DNA from 3 places in the Lactobacillus sp. 3B(2020) genome. Region 3 is predicted to be linked to each of the others. Evidence: riboswitches for the same ligand, from Rfam matches in the RefSeq annotation. Region 3 holds a riboswitch; each other region holds the start of a gene.
What was found. Region 3 has a riboswitch for thiamine pyrophosphate ahead of thiM (hydroxyethylthiazole kinase). Riboswitches for the same ligand answer to the same signal wherever they lie in the genome.

Region 1 (3,278 bases), 780 kb from region 3:
TGTGAAATAGGGATGGCGCCCTTGTTTTTGGCTCAAGGCTAGTTCTTCCGCTACAGTTACGTTTAAAAATTGATCCGCGGCATGTTGGAAAACCAAACCACACTTCCGGCCCCAACGCCGGGCAGAATATTTGCGGAGTTCTTGGCCCGCGTAAAGTAAACTTCCTTGATAGGTCCCGAGTTTGGCCAGAACCTTGAGCAAGGTTGACTTCCCGCTCCCGGATTCACCGGTTAAAAGACTAATTTGGTTTTCCGGGAGTTGAAAGTGGGCTTGATCGATTAAAACTTGGTTGGGTTGGGTAATTTTAAGATTTGTTCCAGTCAAAATTGCCGGAAATTGTGCAGCTGGTTTGGCTGGAATCACCGGTTGCTGATTTGCTGCTACTAGTAATTGCCGGACTGCTTGGCTGGTTAAAACCTGTGTTTGATGGTCGGTTCCAAATTGAATCACGTTAGGACTAACGGCCTGGTAATTGCTTAAATCATGGTCCGCGATAATCACAGTTTTGCCGGCCTCAACTTGGCTTTGAAGTTGCTGTAACAGGCGCTTACGATTAACCGGATCCAGGCTAGCGAAGGGCTCATCTAAGAGGATCACTGGTTTTTGCATCGCAATAATTACTGCCAAGGCCGCCCGTTGTTTTTCTCCGCCTGAGAGGGTGGCAAATTGCCGGTGGGCGAGGTGACTGATTTCAACGGTCGCAAACGCCGCTTGAATCCGGGCCGGCATTTCTACAGGTGGAATTTGCAGGTTTTCTAAGGCAAACTCTGCTTCGTGCCAGGGAGTATCCATCGCAAATTGGAGGCTTGGATCTTGAAACATCATCGCGGCTTCGGTTGCTTTGAGGCTAATTTCACTTCCAGGATCAAGTTGACCACCGTATTTGGGTAACAGACCGGCCAGAATTTTTAAGAGGGTGGATTTGCCGCTCCCGGAAGGCCCATAAAGGAGGGTCATCGTTTTCCGGGGGATGGTTAAATCAGCTACTTTTAAAACTGGGAGTTGCGGTTCGTAACTAAAACTGAGGTTGTGGATTTCAATTGCTTGGGTCATTTTAATTGGTCTTAATCACATGGGCCCGTTCTAAGAGATTAGCGACTAACTTAACGAGGACCCCGCAGAAAATAAACATCGAAACAAAGCGAGCAATCAGTAAAATCAAATTCAGTTGCAAACTAAAGTGAGCATAACCATTCCGGAACCAGTCCCACCCAAAAGTAATGAAAGTTGAAGTGAGTGCTGAAGTAGTTAACCCAAACCAATCAAAGTGCTTATAAGCCGTAAGGGTAAACCCAAGTTCGCTAGCGACCCCTTGGACAAAACCAGAGATCAGGTTGGAAGCTCCCCATTGGCCCCCTAAGAACATTTCCCCAGCCGCTCCTAAAAATTCACCGAGAAAGGAAGCGGCCGGTCGCCGGAGAAGCATCGCCGCCATTGGACCAGCCATGCACCAAAGCCCCATTGTGATATCGTTGGCCATTGGTCCCAAGCCAACTGGGGTTAAAACTATGGAGAGACCATTATATAAGAAGTCACCGGCATAGTAGATGACCCCGAAAATGATTCCAATCAAAGCCAACAAAATAACTTCCTTGAGTTGATAACGTTTTGACATCGAAATGTCCCCCTTGTGGAAATAAATTTCAATCCACGCCAACAAAAAACACCCCAACAGAAAGCCTGCGGGGTGCGGGTTAAATCTATCTTTTGCCGATTCACCGAATGTAACTCCCTACGCTGGTACTAACCAGATCAGGTTAAATGGGTATTATCTCAGCCAAAGGCACCCCAGACATGGTATTGATAAGCATATTATAACGAATTCGCTTCCAATTGACAAATAAGGTCACTAGTGACGCACCATAATTAACAGATTGTGGAAAACTTTGAAGAACACGAATTGTGAATTTAGCTATCAAAATCATCATTAACCATAACCAAGCTGGGGAAAAGTAATGATTTATCCACAATAATTTGGTGGAAAAGTTGAAAACTTGTGGATAACTTATGGATAGATTATAACAATCAGTCCAATTTAAACACCACGTACCGTGGATTGAAAAAGCATCACTAAATTGGCTGCTAATGTTAGACCACGGAAAGTGGATTAAATAGGTAAAAAGTAGAGAGGTTGGGAAAAAAGCTCCTTGACGGCCTGGTTGGGATAAGAAGAACGAAGGTTGATTCATTAGAATCGACCTTTCGTTCGCACTTATCCGCTAAGGCCGTGATTTGGAGCGAACCAGCCAACTGGTTTGGCGTTTGTGAGCCCATGCAAGGCTGAATAGGTTGGTGCGACCGTTAGGAAAGTAACTGCCATTCAGCTACTGCTTTGACCTTAGTTACTGAGTAACATTCGGAGATGAAAAAGAGGACGAGGAGAAACCAAGGTTTCTTCTCGTCCTCTCACGGTCAAATAAGTTTAAATGATGTTTATTTAGATAAAATTATCCTAATGTTCTTTGAAGAGGTTCGTTAAAAGGTCCATGAAGGTAGCCAAGTAGCGATCCTTATCAACATTAACGGCAACCTTAACGTTTGGGTTAGGATCGTTCAACTTGTCCTTGTCACCGACCGTCCGAGCGTAGTTGTGTTCATCGTAGATTACCTTCATGAAGAGGCTAATCGTTTGAATAAAACTTGGGTCGAGGGAAACTCCAACGGCGAGTGGGTCGTGAAGGGCACAACCATGCTTGTCGATGTCGAGGTTATAGTAAGCATCGATGTAGAAGTCGGTGATATCAGCGTAAGCTTTTCCGGCCTTAGTCCCAAGTTCCCGCCATTGTTGGGTTTCTTTCTTGGTTAAGAGGGTCCGCAAAGTAACATCAAGGCCAACCATCGTTAGTGGTAAGTCACTGGTCAAGACCGTGTTAGCAGCCTTAGCATCTTGATTGATGTTGGCTTCGGCAACGTCAGTTACGTTCCCTTCAACCGTTAACGCCCCACCCATGAAAGTGACATTCCCAATTAAGTGGGCAATTTCAGGATCCTTTTCAAGAGCCGCCGCCAAGTTGGTCATTGGCCCAGTTGGGATGATGATTAAGTCCTTCCCATACTTGTGAGCAGCTTCGATGTAAAAGTCAACCCCCGATTGTGCTTCTACTTGCCGCTTTGGTTCTGGAAGTTCGACTTCTCCAATCCCGTTGTTCCCGTGGATATCCTTGGAAACTTGCATTACATCAAAGTGGTCGCTTGTGCTGGAGTGTGGCAGACCCAAGAAAACTGGAACGTCTGGTTGGCCAAGTAATTCCAAAAGCTTCAAGCTGTTTTGTGCACAA
Region 2 (3,278 bases), 850 kb from region 3:
TGGTGGAAGCCAAACATAATAATCAATGCTAACCAACAAAGCAAGGAAAGCCCAGCTAATAAGAAGACTGCAATTTTAGCAATTGCTCCAATAATTTGACTTCGACTAGCTTGTTTTCCATAAAATTGAGCCCGGAGAGTCGCTCCTAACAAGCCACCAAAACCAGCGACGTTAGTTAGGGTATTAGTAATCCAACCACTCCGAAAAATGTAAAACCGGTTAAATTTACCTGGCAAGAGGTGGGTAATAGCAATGTCATAACCCGTCATTGGTAAGATCGCAACTAGGCCCCCGAAAGTTAAGAGGAGAAGTGTACTAAGGGGGAGGGTAGTTAGTTCTGCATCAACTGCTCCCCAATCAACAGTTTTAAAAAAGTTTCCCAACGTAATCACGACGAAGAGGATGACTGAGGTAATAAAAATAAGCTTTAAGATCCGGGCATAATGTTGCCAAAAACGTTCTGCAGTTTGCCAAAAGGTTTGCATAGCTACCCCCAAATTGAAGTATAGTAAGAAAAAAACGATGTATTCCTTTCTAAGTTACATTTTTTTCGAAAATTTAGCAAGAAATCATGAAAATAGTTGACGATTGAAGTGAGTTCCGGTATATTATTACTTGTGCTTTATTGGTCCATTGGTCTAGTTGGTTTAGGACGCATCCCTGTCACGGATGAGATCGCGGGTTCGAGTCCCGCATGGACCGCTAATTAAAGAGCCCGGAAGGAAGTAGTTGTTTCTTTCCGGGTTTTCTTGTATCAGAAAATGGAGGAAAATATGGAAAATACTTGGTATTACCACGGGACTGAGCCAATCAAGATTAAACGGTATCTCCAAAGTTTGGGGATGGGGCACCGATTATTTAACGATATTAAAAATGGGGCTGGGGTATTGATGGTTGACCATCGTGAGGTGCGGCCAACGACGAAGATCTTGCCTAACCAACCTTTAACGATTAAGGTCGACCCGGAACCAGTTGATCCAACGGTTGCGGTGTCTGACGGTCCCTTGACGATTGTCTATGAAGACGCAAATTGGTTGGTAGTTAATAAGCCAGCTGGTTTATCCTCTGTGCCTGGACCAACCGAACAAAATGATACTGTCCTTAATCGGGTAAAAGGAAACTTGATTCAAAAAGGTGCTGAAGACCAACGCCCCCATTTAATTACCCGGCTCGATCGCTTTACTAGTGGCCTAATGTTAGTTGCAAAGCATCGGGTGGCGTCTAGTATGATTAGTCAACAGGTGCAAACCCACCAGGTTAAGAAGGAGTACTTGGCAATCGTCAGTGGTCATTTGCCACTTGAGCATGGTATGATCAATCAACCAATTGCCCGGATTAAGGATCAAATTTCCCGGGAAATAAGCCCAGATGGTCAACCCGCTAAAACGGAATACTGGGTGGAAGAAACCAAAGCTAACCATAGCCTGGTTCGCTTACGCCTCCATTCTGGCCGGACCCACCAAATTCGGGTTCATTTAAGTTGGCTAGGGAACCCCTTAGTGGGGGATCACCTGTATGGTGGTGAATTAGACCGGGTAGAACACCAGGCCTTACACGCAACTAGGCTGGAATTTATGGATCCCTTTACGGAAAAAGAACTTTCATTTAAGGCAGATTTGCCCCAAGCTTTACAAGAATTATGGGATCAACTAAACTAAAAACAGATAAATTGTAACTGGAGTGCCCGTGGGCCGGGCTGAGATGCGTGCAAACACGTGGATCCTTGGAACCTGTGAGTTAGAACTCGCGTAGGGACGTTACGGAAGGCGTTATCCGGCGAGGATAGCGCCTTTTTTCGTCCGGAAAGGAAGCAAAATGAAGTTTACTGATACCCTTAAAACAACCATTATGGCTTGTCACGACCAGAGTGTCCACCATCCCTTTATTCAGCAGCTTGTGGATGGGAGCTTACCTAAGGAAACTTTTCGGTATTACTTATGCCAAGATCACCAATACTTGCGTAATTTCCAGCATCTCCATGAATTAGTCGCCAAACATTTACCGGCTGATGATGCTAAGTTATTGCTTAGTTTGGGTGCCGGAGAAGATCAAGCCCGCCAAGCATTGCACCAAGCATTACAGATTACTTTAGCCGAACTTGATCAAACTAATCCGGCACCAACGAACTATGCTTATATTACTCACATGTACTATCAATTAACAAAGTTTGGGGTTGCAGTGGCAACAGCTGGCTTGTTGCCGTGTTATTGGCTTTATAATGAAGTTGGCAAAGGGCTTGCCCAAAAACAAAGTCCAGATCCAATCTATCAAGCTTTCTTTGATAGTTATGGTGGGGAGGATTTTACGACGAGTACAACCCAAATGCGGGCAATCGTTGATCGGCTAGCCTTACAAGTTGATCAACCAACGCAAGCTTTGATGCGAGGAGCCTTTGCGAAGTCTTGCTACTATGAGGTTCATTTCTGGCAAATGGCTTTGACAAAGGAAAATTGGTAATAAGAAAGGTTGGGAAAAAAGCTCCTTGACGGCCTGGTTGGGATAAGAAGGACGAAGGTTGATTCATTAGAATCGACCTTTCGTTCGCACTTATCCGCTAAGGCCGTGCTTTGGAGCGAACCAGCCAACTGGTTTGGCGTTTGTGAGCCCATGCAAGGCTGAATCGGTTGGTGCGACCGTAGGGAAGCAACTGCCATTCAGCTACTGCTTTGACCTTAGTTACTGAGTAACATTCGGAGATGCAAGAGAAACCGGAGAGAAACTGAAGGTTTTTCCGGTCTTTTTTTGACTATCGTTGATACTGTTCGTTGTTTTCAAAGACTAGTTCTGGTTCGCGACCAGTCCGGGCAAAGCGATTTAGTTGGTTAATTTGATTCATTTCGGCATTTGAAAGTTCAAAGTCATAAAGATCCGCATTTGCTTGAATTCGTTCATGATGGGATGATTTAGGGATGATTGCTACGCCGCCTTGTAAGTGCCAGCGTAGGATGACTTGAGCAACCGATTTGTGATGGTGCTCAGCAATCGCCTTTAGGACTGGGGTATCTTGATATTTTCCCCGGGCTAATGGCGACCAGGCTTGGGTAACAATCCCGTGGTTCCGGTGATAATTCAAGAGGGCGAGTTGATTTAAGCCAGGGTGCCGTTCGACTTGGTTAACAACTGGGCGTTCGTTAGCTTGGGTGGCTAAAAGTTCGAGATGAGCAATTCCAAAGTTAGAAACCCCAATTGACCTGGTCAAACCTTGTTTTTTCATATCTTCAAAAGCCCGCCAGGTTTCAAAGAAGTGATTTTGAATTGGCCAGTGAACCAAAAGCAGA
Region 3 (3,278 bases):
ACCAAAAGTCCGTCCCATCGGCTAATAACACATAATCACTTGCCGCGGTCTCAGTGTCCAAATGGCCACCCTTAACTAAGACATTTTTAGCACCCAAAGTTTGAAGTTTTTCAGCTGCCGCTCGCATTGCTCCCTGATCCTTAATCGTAATTCCTGTTAAAACTTCAGCCTCAGGTAAGTTAGGGGTTACTAAGCTTGCAAGTGGTAACAATTCCTGTTTAACCGTTGCTACAGCATCATCAGTCAATAAATGAGCACCCCCTTTAGCAACCATTACCGGATCAAGAATATAAGGGCCAAAATTAAACTTCCGTAAATTTTTAGCAACCGTCCGCACCGTGTCACTGTTGGCTAACATGCCACTTTTGACAGCTTTAATCGCTAAGTCATCAGCAACCGCTTCAAATTGCTCATCAATAATTGTTTTAGGTAGGGTAAAAGCATCATTTACCCCGCGAGTATTTTGGGCGGTTACAGCAACTACCACAGACGCCCCAAAAACATGTCGCATTTGCATCGTTTTTAAATCTGCCTGCATGCCAGCCCCACCACCAGAATCAGATCCAGCGATTGTTAAAGCTTGAGGAAATTGTTTTTTCATTTTTCTACTCCCTTCCAACTTTTTGAATTTGCTTGGTCCAAGATCGTTAAGAAATTAGCCGACCAATCACCAAGTTTCCCGGTGTCTGCTCTTTGTCCTGCCTGGCCAAAGTATTCCGTTCCAAATTTGACAGCTTCAAATTGACTAATCGGTAAGCTAAGGCAACCACTCAAAAAAGCCGAAAGCATGTCACCAGTTCCAACGACTTTTGGCATCATTGGACTTCCCATCGTACATTCAACCGTGGTTTTGCCATCACTTACGTAGTCAATTGGCCCAGAAAGAACCACTAAGCAATGCTGCTTTTGCGCACAAAGTTGGGCCAGGTAAGCCGGATTATTTTCGTCTCCGGCATCAATCCCCCGGGCGCGACTTTGAATTCCTGCTAAATAAGCAATCTCACTCGCATTACCACGGATTAAAGTTACCCCTTTCTTTAGAATTGATTGGACTAAACTTTGCCGAGCTTGACTCGCACTTACTGCAACCGGATCTAAGACAATTGGCTTACTCAGTTGGGTTGCAGTCGCCATCACCGCATCAATTAAAGCCGCTTGATCACTGTCAACCGAGCCAATATTAATGGTTATGGCATCCGCCAACTGGGTTAGCTCAGTAGCCTCATGAAAGTCAGATGGCATCATCGGTGACATCCCTACTGCGCTTAAAACATTAGCTACTGCTCCAGCAGTAATAGAATTGGTCACTACTAGTACTAAGGGACGTTTAGCTTTAATTTGGTCAATTAAGTTTGTCTTCATCTTTTTCCTTTCCGGAACATCAAAAAAGGCGTTATCCCCGCAGGATAACGCCTCCGTAACGTCCCTACGCGAGTTCTAACTCACAGGTTCAATGGATCCGTGTTTCTCAAACACATCTCAGCCCGGTGCACGGGCACTCCAGTTACATTTTCTAATTTAATTGTAAGCGGTAATGAAAAATTGTCAATCTAATCACCTGGCCCATGATATTCAAACAGCTGGTTCCGGTTATCAATGACGATGGCCTTAATCCCTGGTAACCCTTCCACTACACGTTGAATTTCGGCTTGTGGTTTTCCAAAGAGCATTGTTGTCCAAATCTCGCCATCAACCGACCGTTTAGAAATAATCGATAAACTTGTAATCTTGGTGGGAGTTGGATAACCAGTATGTTTGTCAAAAATATGGTGATAAAAATGATGGTTAGCTTCCAGGTTTCGTTGGTAAATCCCAGAAGTTACAATTGATTGATCACGGAGATTTAATACCCGCCGGTAGTTGCCAAGCGGTTGAGCTGGATCTTGCAGGCCAACGTGCCAATAACCATCCGGATTACTCCGCTTCCCGCCGATCACAACCACGTTCCCACCAAGATTTAAAAGGGCTGATTGGACCCCGTTTTGGCGTAAATAATCGGTAAGTAGATCAGCGATATATCCCTTTGCAAGCGACCCCAAATCAATCTCCATTCCAGCTTGTTTTAGGAAAACCGTTTGTTGAACTGGATTCAATTCAATTTGGTGGGGATCAGTCAGTTTTAGTCGTGCTTTAATTTTATCATCACCTGGCTTATGAGCATCATCAAAACCAATATGCCAGAGCTTAACGAGGGGCCCAATGGCAATATTTAAGTTGCCGACTGGCATTAGACTATAATCTTTACCAATTTGTATTAAGTCGAATAACTCCGGAGCTACTTTTACTGCTTGCTTACCAGCCTGATGGTTGACTTGCATTAACTCGGCTGAATCATCATTTGCACTAAAACGATGTTCGTACAATTTTAGCTGACGCACTACTTCATCTGCCAAAGCTTCTGCCTCTTCGTGATCGATCTGGACATCGATTACGGTCCCCATCAAATGAACCCGTCGTCTTGCAATCATTTTTTCATCCTCTTTCAATAAAATCGTTGGTTATCTTGCCGGCGTTCAACCCGTTCCATTAGCCGTTCGAGCTGGTTTTCCATTAAGTTAGCTTGGCGATTCAAAGCGTAATTTGTAGCTTCAAGATTCTTCAGTACGTCGGCCGCTTGAATCCGATAGCGCCGGTGTTTTTCAAACTGCATAATGCCAACTTCTTCACCGGTTTGCACCCAACTATCATATTGGCTTAAGATCCGTTGAAGCCGTTCTTTAGCAGTGATCTTTGGTAGTGTCTTCCGTTCTCGTAACACTTTTGTTTGTGATCGCTTTGCCTTTTTCTTTGGCGATGCTGGGAGCTTCTGTCCATTAGCCAAGGCAGTCAGATTTTGAATATCAGCCTTCAGAAGAGGCATCCGAGCGCGTTGACAAGCTTTGATCCGTGCATGTTTAGGGATGAACTGACCATTAGCCTTTGCAAGTTGATAAAGGGTAGTGGGAAATTTAATTTTCTGCTTCGCCTTCTCCGTTAGCACTGCTTGTTCCTCTTTTGAATAGTAATTTTGCCATTTCTCCATTACCAACTTACCTCCCGAAATAACCATTTCATTTCAATTGAACCAAAAAAAGCGGTTGATTGCAATTCAACCACCGCTTTTGATGATGACCAACTTAGAATAAGGTAAAGATGGTTTTTAAACTGGCAAAGGCCATGAAAAGGACCACTATCCAACCAGTAATTGATAACCAAATTGGATGATGGTAACGGGCTCCCATAATTGGTTCTTTAAGGGCCGCAACTAATAGGATCGCTAACGCAATTGGTAAAATTAA

Region 1: it holds a riboswitch for thiamine pyrophosphate, as region 3 does, so the genes downstream of both, GTO83_RS00960 (ECF transporter S component) here and thiM (hydroxyethylthiazole kinase) in region 3, are expected to answer to the same signal.
Region 2: it holds a riboswitch for thiamine pyrophosphate, as region 3 does, so the genes downstream of both, tenA (thiaminase II) here and thiM (hydroxyethylthiazole kinase) in region 3, are expected to answer to the same signal.

The regions. Positions count from the first base shown of each region.
Region 1 covers NZ_CP047410.1:199,986-203,263, forward strand. Annotated here, with positions in the region: gene GTO83_RS00955 (ATP-binding cassette domain-containing protein) at 1-1,053, opposite strand, end outside; gene GTO83_RS00960 (ECF transporter S component) at 1,055-1,615, opposite strand; TPP riboswitch at 1,713-1,801, opposite strand; gene GTO83_RS00965 (nucleoside hydrolase) at 2,453-3,278, opposite strand, start outside.
Region 2 covers NZ_CP047410.1:1,833,092-1,836,369, reverse strand. Annotated here, with positions in the region: gene mprF (bifunctional lysylphosphatidylglycerol flippase/synthetase MprF) at 1-485, opposite strand, end outside; tRNA gene GTO83_RS09220 (tRNA-Asp) at 628-702, shown strand; gene GTO83_RS09215 (RluA family pseudouridine synthase) at 774-1,658, shown strand; TPP riboswitch at 1,667-1,773, shown strand; gene tenA (thiaminase II) at 1,816-2,457, shown strand; gene GTO83_RS09205 (aldo/keto reductase) at 2,747-3,278, opposite strand, start outside.
Region 3 covers NZ_CP047410.1:980,086-983,363, reverse strand. Annotated here, with positions in the region: gene thiD (bifunctional hydroxymethylpyrimidine kinase/phosphomethylpyrimidine kinase) at 1-601, opposite strand, end outside; gene thiM (hydroxyethylthiazole kinase) at 598-1,362, opposite strand; TPP riboswitch at 1,406-1,513, opposite strand; gene GTO83_RS04885 (FAD:protein FMN transferase) at 1,551-2,468, opposite strand; gene GTO83_RS04880 (hypothetical protein) at 2,483-3,022, opposite strand; gene GTO83_RS04875 (NRAMP family divalent metal transporter) at 3,117-3,278, opposite strand, start outside.